DNA from 2 places in the Exiguobacterium acetylicum genome. Region 2 is predicted to be linked to the other one. Evidence: riboswitches for the same ligand, from Rfam matches in the RefSeq annotation. Region 2 holds a riboswitch; the other holds the start of a gene.
The links. Region 2 has a riboswitch for lysine ahead of K7G97_RS02755 (aspartate kinase). Riboswitches for the same ligand answer to the same signal wherever they lie in the genome.
Positions count from the first base shown of each region.

Region 1: linked by a shared signal. The riboswitch ahead of K7G97_RS16160 (Na+/H+ antiporter NhaC family protein) and the one ahead of K7G97_RS02755 (aspartate kinase) in region 2 are both predicted to bind lysine.

Region 1 is NZ_CP082333.1:3,131,897-3,136,314, reverse strand. Features, by position in the region: gene K7G97_RS16160 (Na+/H+ antiporter NhaC family protein) at 1-1,235, opposite strand, end outside; lysine riboswitch at 1,347-1,525, opposite strand; gene K7G97_RS16155 (uracil-DNA glycosylase family protein) at 1,618-2,355, opposite strand; gene K7G97_RS16150 (heme oxygenase) at 2,481-2,801, opposite strand; gene K7G97_RS16145 (methyltransferase) at 2,891-3,550, shown strand; gene K7G97_RS16140 (ABC transporter ATP-binding protein) at 3,566-4,418, shown strand, end outside.
Region 2 is NZ_CP082333.1:526,492-530,909, forward strand. Features, by position in the region: gene argH (argininosuccinate lyase) at 1-886, shown strand, start outside; lysine riboswitch at 957-1,134, shown strand; gene K7G97_RS02755 (aspartate kinase) at 1,247-2,446, shown strand; gene K7G97_RS02760 (aspartate-semialdehyde dehydrogenase) at 2,460-3,452, shown strand; gene dapA (4-hydroxy-tetrahydrodipicolinate synthase) at 3,470-4,351, shown strand; gene dapB (4-hydroxy-tetrahydrodipicolinate reductase) at 4,348-4,418, shown strand, end outside.

The DNA.
Region 1 (4,418 bases), 600 kb from region 2:
AACATGATCCCGAATGTGCCCCAACTTGTTCCTGTCGAGAATGCCATCAAGCCGGCAATCAAGAATAATAAGAACGGCAAGTACGACGCAGAAATCGAGTTGCTAACGAAGCTCGCGAGATAGTCACCGGTTTTCATATCACCGATGACAGCAATGATCGTCCAAGCGAATAACAGAATCAAGACTGCTGGCCACATCGAACGCATACCAGCAACGATGCTTGCCCGGTAATCGCGGCCCGGAATTTTCCGTCCGATCAGCATCAGGAAAGCAACGATTAAACTAATGACGACACCTGCGACGAGTGAGCGTGTGACGTCTGTTGCCTCAAATGCTCCAATTAAAGTAAACGGGCGATTGTCGGCAGCAAGTGCCTGAGCACCTGTTCCGAGTAACGCACTGATCGTAGCAATGACGAGCACGACAATCGGAACGACGAGATCTCGGACTTTTCCGTTCGTATGTTCGTTGACCTCTTTTGCCATCCCCATCGGTGTTCCTTTTGACGCATCAAAAAGTTCACCATTCGCGGCACGGCGTTCATGTTGTTTCATCGGTCCAACAGAGACGCCAGAGTAAGCGATGTAAAGTGTTAAAAGTAACGCGAAAATCGCATAGAAGTTCATCGGAACGATCATCATGAAGGCACTAAACGCTGAGTAATCCGTAATCGAGTGCGTCGTTAGGATACCAGCGATGATGGAGATGATGAAGGCACCCCAACTCGAAAGCGGACTGATGACACAAACAGGTGCAGCTGTTGAGTCGATCAAATAGGCAAGCTTCGCACGTGAGACACCACGGCGATCCGTTAACGGACGACTGACGTTGCCGACAGCGAGACTATTGAAATAATCATCGATGAAAATTAGGATACCGAGTCCGAAGGCAACTAAGCGTGCACCACGCGCTGTCTTGACGTGCGTAGAAGCCCATTCACCGAAAGCGCGAGCGCCACCTGATGTCTGAATCAATGTGGAAAGGACGCCGAGCAATAACAAGAAAACAAGTAATAAGACGTTCCACTCGTTCAAGGCACCGTCCGCCCAAAAGAGGCTAAAGATATTCTTGCCGAGATAGGTTACCGTATCGATCGGGTTAAAACGGTGAAGTAACAGGGCACCGACGAGAATGCCGACACCTAACGAAAGAACGACCTTTCGGGTAAAGATGGCTAATAAGATAGCTAGTAAAGCAGGTACAAGGGCAATGATGGAATCTGAATAGTTGACCATGAAAAATATCCTCCTCTTTAATAAATAGCTTAAAGATGAGACCCCGCGACACAAAAAAAGCAAGGGCACCGGCAACAAAGCCGACACCCTCGCTGGATGCGTCTTTCTTAGCCGAATTGGAGTGCTCCATACAATTGTTATGTATGGCAATCGATCGGGTGTTTCCCGAATCGACCAACGACGATATGCTCGACACATACTGTCATTTCGGCGATGTCACCTTTCCTGTAGTCGTCTTCGTTGTCATCCTCGGACCAAGTACTGATTGAAATCGCGCCTCTACCTCATCGATAGAATAGTCATATTCTGTTCTTATGGACACTTTATCATGTATTTTAGAAGCGATTCAACCATATATTCTGATAATTTAAGACAAAGTTGTTTATTCAGCAAAATGTTGAATGAGCTGTTTCATCAAATAGGCTTGGTTTTCCTCGAATTGTTTTTTTCGATGACCGTTTGCGCCAGATGGGTGGGGGAAGCCGGAAAGAAGCTGATGCTGTTCGATTCGTCCATCATGAATCAATCCACGGACTTGCGTCTCGACGACCCGACCGAGTGGAATCAATAATGCTGGTTTTTGTAACTGATTGATTTCAGCGACGAAGTGTTCTTCCGCGTAGTGCCTTAATAAAGGGCTACGATTGATCTTCGGTTGATGACCCGAGTAATTCTTTTCGCGATAAAAGACGGGTTGCTTTAACAGTGACGTTGGATGCAATAATTTCTGATGTTGATGAAATAAGCTAGCCGTCGTCTCGATTCCGAGCAATGCTGGAAGTTCAAGTGTATCGAGCATCTGGACGAGGTTACGTCGCATCGTTCCGGCAAAGCTTGCTGTATATTTGACGAGGCGTGCCGTCTCTTCTAATGTAACACCATGATGGAGGGCATCCGTCGCTTCTTCGAAAGCGATTCGCATCTGTTCAAAACCTGGTGTGATCCCGATAATAACGACTTTTGCTTCAGTATTGACGTATTCGCCAATCGGAGAGTAATAGACGGTCAGTTCGTTCTCCTGTTGCAATAAAAAATCGTCCGTCCATAATTCATCGCGTCGTAACGTACGATCGTCAGGTAAGCTACGAATGGCTTGTTCAAATATAGTTAATGAATTCATGAAGGACCCTCTCTCTCAGTAATGGCACTATGATAACAAATAATACCATTTGAGACAATTCGACCCTTTCACTATTTTTGTAAAGGTATATAAAAAAAGGACTCGAGACGAGTCCTTTTCGTGCATCATGCGCGTTCTTTGACCGAAGCGACTTCATATGTCAGAATCTCGCTGCCGAGCATTGGCGATTCTCCAGCTTCACTACTCGCAGGTCGACTATGTGACGCTTTAAAATCGTCACTCTCCCGCCATGCTTGAAAACTCTTCATATCTTCCCAGTACATGTTGACGTTCATTTCATCGTGTTCTTCGATATTTTGCGTCAATAAGACCTCGACGCGGATGAATCCGTCCATCGTATCGAGTCCACTTGGACGCGTAAAACGAGGAGCGAGAGCTGCAGCCATCCCTTTTTTGACTTTAATCCGGTTCGTAACGACGATCATCATAAAATCCCCTTTCAAAAAACGAGTAACGTACTTCTTCAGTATAGTACGATGAGGGAAAGAATGCCGGAAAGAAGGAACAAAAGACGATGAATGAACAGGAATATGATCAACGATTACGAATTGAGACTATTGAGATGCAACACCTCTATGGTGTGTTTAGTCACTACAATCGCTATGAACCAACGCCTTATGCGGCACTCGACGAATTATGCGAAACGTATTTGTTTCAAAAAGAGGACACTGTCATCGATTTCGGGTGTGGGAAAGGGCGTTTGAATTTTTACTTACACGACCGATTCGACTGTTCCGTCATCGGAATCGAGATGAATGGACAATTTTACGAGGACGCACTTCGGAATATGGCAAACTACCAAAGTCGACGGAAGCGGCGTTCCGGAAGTTTGCGATTTGAACAGACGTATGCCGAGCAGTATACCATTCCAGATGAGGCGAATAAGTTTTATTTCTTCAATCCATTCTCTTCACAAATTTTCATGAAAGTGATCGACCACATTTTAAGTTCGGTCGAACGTTCCTCGCGTTCAGTGGATCTTATCTTGTATTACCCGACCGATGAATACCGGGAATATTTAGAGCGACATACCGTATTCGAGCAAGTCGATGAGATTCGATTACGAGACCTCTATGAAAAAAATCATGACGAACGGTTCGTCATCTATCGTTTTGATCCGAACAAACTGCTTCAAAACGGGTATCAATACAGTGATGAGAGAAATAAAAAATAATAAGGAGGTCGTATGATGATTCGCTTGGAGCATGTGACGAAGGAATTTGCGCCGGGACGTGGGATATTCGATGTCAGTTTTACGGTTGAGCCGGGTACGATATTCGGTTTCATCGGACCAAACGGATCCGGAAAATCAACGACGCTCCGACATTTGATGGGACTAATGGCTGCGGACGAAGGAAGGGCGACGATCGGCGGCTTTGATTGCTGGAAGCAAAGTAAAGAAGTGAAGCAGTTGGTCGGTTATTTGCCGGGGGAGATTAGTTTACCTGGAGACATGACAGGAGCAGAGATGCTCGATTTGATGCAACGACTACATGGTAGCGATTCGACACGGCGGCAATTGTTATTGAAACGATTTCCGTTTGAGACGAAGACGAAAATCCGCAAGATGTCAAAAGGGATGAAACAAAAACTAGCACTTGTCGGTTGCTTCATGAAGGATACACCGGTCTATCTACTCGATGAGCCAACCAGTGGACTTGATCCTTTGATGCAAGAGCGTTTTTTAGAGTGGATCGAACAGGAGAAGCATGCTGGAAAAGCGATTCTAATGAGTTCACACCACTTTCCGGAAATGGAAAAATCGTGCGATCGAGCGGCTTTAATCAAAGCAGGGCACATCATCGTCGAATCGGATATTCATGAGTTGGTTCGATCGAGTCGAAAGACGTACACGATCGTCTTCCGAACAGAGGTGGAGGCGGCACAGTTCGCGATGCAAGTCGGTGTTGAACCGAAGCGGCTGGAAGTCAGTTTTCAAACGGACGAGAAACTGAGCTTGAATCAGGCAATCGCTTATTTAACCCAGTATGATGTGCGGCTGATTCGTCCGTCAGCAGATGATTTAGAACAGGTCTTCTTGC
Region 2 (4,418 bases):
GCTTGCGCATCACTTGCTCGCTTATTTCTGGATGTTCGAACGTGATGTCGAACGGTTGACGGATAATCAAAAGCGGATCCGGAAATCACCGCTCGGGGCAGGCGCGCTCGCGGGGACGACATTCCCAATCGATCGTTTCCGTTCTGCCGAGTTGCTCGGTTTTGAGTCAATCTATCCGAACAGTCTCGACGCTGTCTCCGACCGCGATTTCGTCATCGAATACCTCGGGATCGCCTCGACCGTCATGATGCATCTCTCGCGTTTTTGTGAAGAAATCATCATCTGGGCATCGCAAGAATTTGGCTTCATCGAGTTGTCTGATGCTTTCTCGACAGGGTCGAGCATGATGCCACAGAAGAAAAATCCTGATTTCGCTGAATTGATTCGTGGGAAAACGGGGCGCGTCTACGGCAATCTGATGGGCTTCTTGACGACGATGAAGGCATTACCACTCGCTTACAACAAAGACATGCAAGAGGATAAGGAAGGGGTCTTCGATACGGCAGATACCGTTCTCCAATCCGTTCAAATCTTCACCGGAATGATTGAATCTGCGACGTTTAAGACCGAAGCGCTCAAGAAGGCGACAATGCAAGACTTCTCGAATGCAACGGAACTCGCTGACTACCTTGTGACGAAAGGCATACCGTTCCGTGAAGCGCATGAAATCGTCGGCAAAGCCGTCCTTTACTGTGTGCAAAACGGTTGTTTCCTGAAGGATTTGAACCTCGAGACGTATCAAACGTTCCATCCTGATATCACAGAAGACGTCTATCCGCTCCTCGATCCGGTTCAAGCAGTAGCACGCCGGACTAGCTACGGCGGGACAGGGTTTGCTGCCGTGTCGGAGCAACTCGAACTCGCGAAACAGCATCTTGCGAATTGACGGATTTTGAAAAAAATCAGTCAAATGACTGGATTTAACAAAAGATGTCTGCTATAACTGTAACTAACAACCGACAGATAGAGGCGCGGATGACATGAGTAGCATCATTCTTGAAGGCAAGCATGCCGAATGATGTGAAAGGGGAAGTCCGCCGAAGTGAACGAGAAGATGCTTCTTCTCATTTGCTGGTACAACGGTTAAGATCCGTTGTACTGCCGAAACCGATGTTTCGGAGCGCTATCTTACGTAAAAGAACGAATGACTTTGTCTTCGTTTGTCCGATCGTGATAACGACGGGCCGTAGGAACGCTCCTACCGGCCCGTCGTTTTTTTCTGTATCGGGACAAAGGAGATAGGATTGTGACAACTGTACTTAAATTTGGTGGAAGCTCGGTTGCGACTGTCGAACAGATTCAGTCTATTGCGAATTATTTGAAGAGTCGCGCAGCCGAAGGTGAAAAACTTGTCGTCGTCGTTTCAGCGATGGGCAAGATGACAGATTCTTTGATTGCTCAGGCGCAAGCCATCACGGATCGCCCCGAGCGCCGAGAACTCGATCGTCTGCTTGCCATCGGAGAAGAACAGACGATTTCATTACTCAGCATTGCCCTCAACTCACTCGGCGTCAAAGCGTTATCGCAAACAGGCGCTCAAGCGGGAATCAGTACGATGGGATTGCATACGAAAAGTAAGATCAAACAGATTGATGGAAATCTATTACGACAAAAACTCGAAACGTACGATGTCGTCATCGTCGCTGGATTCCAAGGTGTCAACGAACTCGGTGATGTCACGACGCTCGGACGTGGTGGATCGGATACAACGGCTGTTGCCCTTGCGGCAGTCCTTGATAAACGGTGTGAAATCTACACGGATGTCGACGGTGTCTATACGGCTGATCCACGAATCCATGCTGCTGCTCAACCGATTCCGCACATCTCATATGATGAGATGATGGAGATGAGCGCCCTCGGGTCGAAGGTCATGGAAATGCGGAGTGTCGAACTAGGAAAAAAATACGGCGTACACATCTTCGTCGGGAAAACACTTGAATCGAAAAGGGGAACATGGATCATGGAAGCGACGGAAACAATGGAACAAAAAGCGGTCACGAGTGTCAGTGTGACGAAGAACGTCTTGACGGTATCAATCAAACACGTACCGCAAACGAACGCAGCAGTAGCCGATATCTTCGAACTGTTATCCAATCGCCACGTCAACATCGACATGATCAGTCAAACGACGTTCGACAGTGACATCTTCTTATCGTTCTCATGTCCACTCGATGAGGAAGAGTTCCTCGATGAAGCATTGAAAGACATCATGGATCGCTTCACGACAGTCAAGGTCGACCGCCACAATCAGCACGCGAAGTTATCTGTCGTCGGCATCGGGATGCGGGATGCAACAGGTGTCGCTTCGAAATTGTTCGCAATCTTCCGAGCGGAGAACATCCCGTTCTATCAAGTCACGACATCAGAAATCAGCATCTCGTACACGATTGCACAAGCAGACATTGAACGGACGGTTGCAGCGATTGCAAACGCGTTCGAGTTATAAGGAGGAAAACAGCATGTATCATGTAGCCGTCATCGGAGCAACCGGCGCCGTCGGTCAAAAAATGTTACAAGTACTCGCAGAACTGGACTTCCCGGTCAGCCGCCTGTCCGCTTACGCTTCTGCTCGTTCAGCAGGGAACACGGTACAGTTCAAGGGAGAAGATATTACGATCCAAGCGCTGACGCCAAACATCACGGAAGACGGGATCGATGTCGCGTTGTTCGCAGCAGGCGGAACGATCAGTGAGCAATATGCCCCGTTACTAGCCGAAAACGGAACACTCGTCGTTGATAATTCAAGTGCTTTCCGAATGCAGGAGACGATTCCACTCGTCGTGCCAGAAGTCAATCCACAAGCGATTCAGGCGACAGACCGCTTGATCGCAAATCCGAACTGTTCGACGATTCAATCCGTCGTCGCCTTAGCACCGCTCCAGTCACTGGGATTCGAACGGATCAACTATACAACGTATCAGGCCGTATCGGGTTCAGGTCAAAAAGGAATCGAGGATTTGGCACGCGGGGCACGCGGAGAAGAGCCCGTCAATTATCCGCATCCGATTCACGATAACATCTTGCCGCATATCGATGTGTTCCTTGAGAACGGCTATACGAAAGAAGAGCAGAAGATGATTGATGAAACACGGAAAATCTTCAATCTTCCAGCATTACCAGTCAGTGCGACATGTGTCCGGGTTCCAGTCACGAATTCTCACTCGGTTGCGATCAACGTCACGTTTACACAACCGACGACGGTTGCAGCGATCCGTGAAGCACTTGAAAACGCACCGGGCGTCGTCCTCGTCGATGATGTCGCGAATACGCGCTATCCGATGCCACTTGACGCGAGTGGGACGGACGATGTCTATGTCGGACGAATTCGACAAGATGATAGTCTCGCGAATACGTTCCATCTTTGGTGTGTAGCCGACAATATTCGAAAAGGTGCCGCGTCAAACGCCGTACAAGTCGCACGCCAAGCAATCGAACAGTCGATTCATTCATAAAAAAGGAGGAGTTCTTCATGTTCAAAGGAGCAGGTACAGCGCTCGTCACACCATTTAATGAAGCAGGCGAGTTGGATCTACACGTATTCGAACGCTTAATCGAGCAACAACTCGCAGCAGGAATTCAGGCACTTGTCGTTGGAGGAACGACAGGAGAAGGTTCGACACTGACAAACACGGAATTCGAACAACTCCTGACGACTGCCGTTCAAGTCACGGCAGGGCGAGTGCCCGTCATTGCTGGAACAGGTTCGAACAATACGGCAGCGACGATCGAGAAAACATTACTCGCAGAACGCCTCGGTGCGGACGCAGCGATGCTCGTCACACCGTATTACAATAAAACATCGCAAGCCGGTCTCGTCGCACACTTCACGGCGGTCGCTGATGCAACAGAATTACCAATCATGCTGTACAACGTTCCGTCGCGGACAGGCGTTGCGATCGCAGTCGAAACCGCAGTGACGTTAGCACGTCATCCACGCATCCAAGCGTTTAAGGAAGCGAGTGGAGACGTCAGCTTCATGGGCGAACTGATGGCAGCGATTCCGGAAGACTTCGCGGTCTTCTGTGGAAATGATGATCAAATCCTGCCGTACATGGCATGGGGGGCACAAGGCGTCATCTCAGTTCTTTCGAACCCGTACCCGGCAGAGACACAAGCACTTGCTGAGGCGTTACTAGCGCAAGATCTCGTCACGGCGCGCCGGATTCAGGCAGACTTGTTACCGGTCATCGGTGCCTTGTTCAGTGATGTCAATCCGATTCCAGTCAAAGCATCGCTTGAAGAACTTGGCTTTGCTGTCGGTGCGCCACGCTTGCCGCTCGTCCGTCAATCGGAAGCAGGACATGCCCACTTACTCGAAACGATGCGGGCTTACAAAGGAGTGGTTCGATGAAACTCGCGTTACACGGTTATGGGGCGACAGGACAATACGTCGTCGAACTCGCACCACAAAGTGTCGT